One region of the Streptomyces sp. NPDC050264 genome, then DNA from elsewhere that is predicted to be linked to it. Evidence: riboswitches for the same ligand, from Rfam matches in the RefSeq annotation. Region 1 holds a riboswitch; the other holds the start of a gene.

The links. A riboswitch is a leader RNA that binds a small molecule or an ion and turns the genes downstream of it on or off. The one in region 1 is predicted to bind cyclic di-AMP.
Positions count from the first base shown of each region.
Region 2: another riboswitch for cyclic di-AMP. It lies ahead of AB0J02_RS34710 (M23 family metallopeptidase); the one in region 1 lies ahead of AB0J02_RS04845 (LysM peptidoglycan-binding domain-containing M23 family metallopeptidase).

Region 1 is NZ_JBFAKV010000002.1:473,030-476,047, reverse strand. Features, by position in the region: gene AB0J02_RS04850 (SGNH/GDSL hydrolase family protein) at 1-434, opposite strand, end outside; gene AB0J02_RS04845 (LysM peptidoglycan-binding domain-containing M23 family metallopeptidase) at 556-1,308, opposite strand; cyclic di-AMP (ydaO/yuaA leader) riboswitch at 1,312-1,497, opposite strand; gene AB0J02_RS04840 (tyrosine-protein phosphatase) at 1,864-2,661, shown strand; gene AB0J02_RS04835 (DUF6126 family protein) at 2,668-2,841, opposite strand; gene AB0J02_RS04830 (XRE family transcriptional regulator) at 2,834-3,018, opposite strand, start outside.
Region 2 is NZ_JBFAKV010000025.1:139,719-142,736, forward strand. Features, by position in the region: gene AB0J02_RS34705 (pitrilysin family protein) at 1-554, shown strand, start outside; cyclic di-AMP (ydaO/yuaA leader) riboswitch at 804-968, shown strand; gene AB0J02_RS34710 (M23 family metallopeptidase) at 981-1,769, shown strand; gene AB0J02_RS34715 (GntR family transcriptional regulator) at 1,993-2,679, shown strand; gene AB0J02_RS34720 (HPr family phosphocarrier protein) at 2,883-3,018, opposite strand, start outside.

The DNA.
Region 1 (3,018 bases):
ATCTTGCCGCGCATGTGCTTGAGGACGGCCACGTCGCGGGTGTCGAAGCCGGTGGCGACCATGACGGTCCCGGCGGCCCCGGCGAGGCGTGCCACGGCCTTCTCGAAGCGCTCGGCCACGTCGTCCGGGTCGGTGCCGGGCCGGATGATGTCGTTGCCGCCCGCGACCAGCGTCACCAGGTCGGGGGCGAGCTCGACGGCCCGCGGGACCTGGTCCTCGACGATCTGGTCGATGAGCTTGCCGCGCACGGCGAGGTTCGCGTACTGGAAGGTGTCCTCGGCCACGCGGTCGTCCAGGAGGACGGCGAGCCGGTCGGCCCACCCCACGAAGCTGCCGTCCGGCCCGGGGTCCCCGACGCCTTCGGTGAAGCTGTCCCCCACCGCCGCGTAGGACCGAATCGTGCCGCCGCTGAATGATCTCGATTCGTTTGCCACGACCACACATCTTTCACCCTCGGGTGTGGCCTACGCGACCGTAACCAGGGGTTGACGAGCGGTGAGAAAACGCACTCGGCTCCCGGGGAATAACCCGGGAGCCGATCGGATCGCGCTCGAATCAGATCGAGACGCCGTGCTCGCGCAGGTACGCCAGCGGGTCGACGTCCGAGCCGTAGCTCGGGGACGTACGGATCTCGAAGTGCAGGTGCGGGCCGGTCACGTTGCCGGTGGCGCCGGAGAGGCCGATCTGCTGGCCCGCGGTCACGGTCTGCCCCGCGGAGACGCCGAGCGAGGACATGTGGGCGTACTGGGAGTAGCGGCCGTCGGCGTGCTGGATGACGACCTCGTTGCCGTAGGCGCCGTCCCAGCCGGCCGAGACGACGGTGCCGGCGCCGACCGCCTTGATGGCGGTGCCGGTGGGCACGACAAAGTCGGTGCCGGTGTGGTAGCCGCTGGACCACATGGAACCGGACGAGTGGTACGGCGTGCCGATGGAGCCGTCGACGGGCTTCACGAAGTCCGCGGTGCTGCTCGCCCGGGAGGCCGAGGCGGTGCTCGCGGCCGCGCCGTTCAGGGTGAGCTTCATGCCCGGCTTGATGACGCCCGCGTCGGAGCCGACGACGTCCTTGTTGGCGTCGTACAGCTTCTGCCAGCCGCCGTCGACGTTCTGCGCGTCGGCGATCTTCGAGAGCGTGTCACCGGACTTGACGGTGTACGTCTTCGCGTCGGTCGAGGCGGAGTCGGTCGCCGCGTGGGCGCCGGTGGCACCGATGAGCGGCAGGGCGAGCGCGGCGCCACCGGCCGACGCGACGGCGGCGGCGCGGGTGACGCGCTGGGACTTGGGGCGGCGGTGCTTTCCCTTGGCGGGCATGACGAGTTTCCTCTCCGTCGCCTACGAGGTGAGCTGTCGGGTTCGGGCTGGAGCTGCCCGGCCGGGCCCTTTCACGGACACGACTTCACCCCTAGCCGCATGGGGAATTCCCTCGGCGGCGCACTGCCTGTGGGTCCCCCGTTCCTGCCGTCACGGGTCGTTGTTCGGAATTCCGGGCGGTGGCAGGACTAGGCGTTCCGTCCGGAGTGAGTGGCGACCGTAAGGCAGCGCGAAAGGCGGTGACAAGCGCCGAAATCACCTCTGGGTCCGCTTTCTTGATCGTCTGGGCGTTTTCTGTGTCACCCTGCGTCGACTCAGGGGCTTTGCCGGCGCCTTACTTTCAGGAATTCAGAGGAAGAGAATTTCCGGCGGCCACCACGGACCGTTACGGCTATGAGCCTGCTCACGCGCCTGTACCCAATGTCCCTTTATTTACGGACGGTTGATGTGAAGTATGAGCAAAACGGACAGATGGTTTACTCGGGAACCCGTGTCGTATCGTCAGGAGCGCGTCCGCCGGCGAGCGACGCCGGAGCCCGACCGGGAGGAGCCCCCGTGACACAGCACGCCCCGTCCACCGAGCCCGAGCTGTCCGGAGTGCGCAACTTCCGCGATGTGGGCGGTCTCCCGACCGTGGACGGCCGGCGCGTGCGTCCGGGCGTGCTCTACCGCAGCGGCCATCTCGCCCACGCCACCGCCGAGGACGCGGCGTTCCTCGCCGGGCTCGGCCTGCACACCGTCTTCGACTTCCGCAACGCCGCGGACCAGCGCCTCGAGGGCGCCGACGTCGAACTGCCGGGCGTGCGCAATGTGAACCTGCCGCTGACCGACCCCGCCGACGGCGCCGAGTTCTGGCAGATGGTCCGCGACGGGGACATAGACCAGCTGCGCACCCTCCTGTCCGAAGGCCGCGCGGCGAACCGCATGATCACGTCGTACCGCTCGATCATCTCCCTGCGCACCGCCGAGCACAGCCGCGTGCTGCACGCGCTCGCCGAGGACAGCGTGCCCGCCCTGATGCACTGCGCGGCGGGCAAGGACCGCGCGGGCCTGTCGATCGCGGTGACGCTGCTCGCCGTCGGCGTGGAGCGCGACGCCATCGAGACGGACTACCTGGAGTCGAACGCGAAGCACCGCCGCTACAAGGTGCGCCGCAGCAGCGCGGCGAGCGACGCCTACTCCCCCGAGGTCATGGAGTTGCTCAGCCCGCTCTTCGACGCCCGCGCCGCCTACCTGCACGCGGCCTTCGAGACCATCGAGCAGACCTGGGGCGGCGCGGACCGCTACTTCGAAGAGGGTCTGGGGCTCACCGCGGCCGACCGCGACCGGCTGCGCGAGCGCCTCCTCGTCTGAGCCGCGCTACTGGCCCCCGCCCAGCGTGAACAGCAGGTAGACGAAGGCGGCGAAGGCATGTCCCGCGAAGACGTACACGAGGACCCGCACCCAGATACCGCGCGGCAGCTTGTCCTCGATGTCCCGCCGGGCGGGCTGTTCCCCGGCGCCGTGCTCGGTCGCGTCACTCACGTCAGCCATGTCGGGCCTCCCGGATCGGACCGGCCGCGGGGCCGAGGCACAGCGCGGCGGTCGGGCTCTGCAGCAGGGTGTGTACGAACAGGAGCTCGGCCCCGCCCCGGTCCGCGGCGGCGATCCGGTGCGGGGTGAGCGAGTCGAAGTGCGCGCTGTCCCCGGGGTCGAGCCGGTAGGACGTGT
Region 2 (3,018 bases), on a different contig from region 1:
ACCGTGTGTGGGCCGCGCAGATCCTCGGCACGTACTGCCTCGGCGGCACGCTCACCTCGCGCCTGGACCGCGTCCTGCGCGAGGAAAAGGGCTACACCTACGGTGTGCGCTCCTTCGCCCAGGTGCTGCGTTCCGCGCCGGACGGGACGGGTGCGGCGATGCTCGCCATCAGCGGCTCCGTGGACACCCCGAACACCGGGCCCGCGCTCGACGACCTCTGGAAGGTGCTGCGCACGCTGGCGGCGGAGGGCCTCACGGACGCCGAACGGGACACCGCGGTGCAGAACTTGGTGGGTGTGGCCCCGCTCAAGTTCGAGACCGCCGCGGCCGTCGCGGGCACCCTCGCCGACCAGGTCGAGCAGCAGCTGCCGGACGACTTCCAGGCCCGGCTGTACCGTCAACTCGCCGAGACGGGCACCGTGGAGGCCACCGCGGCCGTCGTGAGCGCCTTCCCGGCGGACCGTCTGGTGACGATCCTGGTGGGCGACGCCGCGCAGATCGAGGAGCCCGTCAGGGCCCTCGGTATCGGCGAGGTGACGGTGGTCACCGGCTGACCGCACTCCCGTACGTCGTACGAAGCCCCGGAGGCCGCTGGAACTCGAGCAGCGGTCACCGGGGCTTCGTGCTGGCGCGCACGTTCGTCCCCGATCGACCATGGATCTCTTATGTCCGAATTGGGGCGGAGGTTGCCTGTCTGCCCTGTGGCGTGCACTACAAAACACAGGATCCGTTTGTTGCTGAAAAGATGTTCCGCTTAGCGTCGGTCCGGCTGTTCGCCAGACACGCGTCGCGCCCGCGACACCGGACAGTCATCGCCGAGTCCCCCACGGCGCGAGCCAGGGGAGCCGGGGACCCACCGCAGTCCCTGGGGTGAATCGGGCGCTCTTCCCGTAAGGGGAGGGAGCCCGTAGGAGACCTTCCTGCTCCGAACCCGTCAGCTAACCCGGTAGGCGAGAGGGAAGGAAAGGATCAGCCACTACATGGCGTTCACCCGTGCCACCGGGAAGCACCGTCGCCCGAGCCGTCTCACGCGTACCACCGCGCAGGTCGCCGGAGTCGCGGCCCTCACCACGACCGGTGTCATCGGCGGCCTTGCCGCCCCGGCTCTCGCCGCCGACAACGCGGTCCCCGAGCAGAACGGACTGACGCAGGCCATCGCCATCGGCGACTCCCTGGCCGCCCAGATCGACGCGCAGGCAGTCGCACAGAAGAAGGCCGCCGACGAGGCCGCCGCCAAGAAGAAGGCCGAAGCCGAGGCCAAGAAGAAGGCCGAGGAGGCCAAGCGCGAGGCCGAGGCGAAGGCCAAGAAGGAGCGCGAGGCCAAGGAGCGCGCCGCCCGTGAGGCCGAGCGCAAGCGCCTCAACACCTTCGTGGCGCCGATCTCCGGTTCCTACGTCTCCACCGCCTACAAGGCGAGCAGTGGCCTGTGGTCCTCCGGCAGCCACACCGGCATCGACTTCCACGCGGCGAGCGGCACTTCGGTGCACGCCGTCGGCTCCGGCACTGTCGTCGAAGCCGGCTGGGGCGGCGCGTACGGCAACAACGTCGTGATCAAGATGAACGACGGCACGTTCACCCAGTACGGTCACCTGTCGTCCATCGGTGTCTCCGTCGGCCAGGCGGTCACCCCCGGACAGCAGATAGCCCTCTCCGGTGCCACTGGCAACGCCACGGGCCCGCACCTTCACTTCGAGGCCCGCACGACCGCCGAGTACGGATCGGACATGGACCCCGTCGCGTACCTGCGCTCCCACGGAGTGAACGTCTGACGTCTCCGCGACACCACGCGAAAGCCCCGGCTCATCGAGCCGGGGCTTTCGCGTGCGTGAACCGTTTCTGGCCAAAAAATATCCATGGATTCCGACCTCCCGTCGGAAATTCATGAACGGTGGAATAGAGTCACTGGGCAAGCGCGCCGAACGGGTGCCCATCGCGCTTGCACAAGCGTCGATCGACCGCGTTTTTCGCGGGGATTAAGACGGAGGTCGGGTCATGCGCATTCCCGCGCACTCGGTATGCACGGCGATCCGCGACGACATCGTCGCGGGTGTCTACGAGCGCGGCGGCAAGCTGACCGAGGAACTGCTCGCGCGCCGCTACGGGGTCTCGCGCGTGCCGGTCCGCGAGGCGCTGCGCACCCTGGAGGCCGAGGGCTTCGTCGTCACGCGGCGCCATGCGGGCGCGTGCGTGGCGGAGCCCACCGAGCAGGAGGCGGCCGACCTCCTGGAGATCCGCATGATGCTCGAACCCCTGGGCGCCGCACGCGCCGCACAGCGCCGCACCGAGGCCCATCTCAAAGTCCTGCGCGGCCTCGTCAGGCTGGGCCAGGAGCGTTCCAGGCGTGGTCAGAGCGAGGATCTGCGCTCTCTGGGCGGCTGGTTCCACGAGACCCTCGCGCAGGCCTCCGGCAGCCCCGGCCTGATCACCCTGCTCACCCAGCTCCGGCACAAGATCGCTTGGATGTACGCCGTGGAGAGCCCGAGCCGGCCGGCCGAGTCCTGGGCCGAGCACGGCGCCATCGTGGACGCGGTGGCCCGTGGCGACGCCGAGCGCGCCCGCGCCCTGACCGCTGCGCACACGGAGCGCGCCACGACGGCCCACCGGCTGCGCGTTCCCCATGCGGGCGAGCGTGTGAGGACTTCGCAACATGCCGTAAACACGGCGGGGCTCCGTCATTAACAGGGGAGTCGTATACAAAGAAGTGCGGTATTCACTGAATGGCCGCGGAGCGTATTCGGCTGCCCAGATTATTGACGGTCGGCGCGGTGTAATTCCGATGTCCGAACCGGCGCGCGTGAATTCCCTGTAATGCTGCCCGAATGCCAAACGGCGGAGCCGCGCGCCCCTCGGGGAAATCGCACGGCTCCGCCGGACTGCAGGGATCAGACGGTCTCGGGGAGCTCCTCGAGGCCCTCGGAGACCAGCTTCGCCAGACGGTCGAGCGCGGCGTCCGCGCCCTCGGCGTCGGAGGCCAGGACGATCTCCTCGCCTCCCTGGGCACCCAGGCCGAGCACCGCG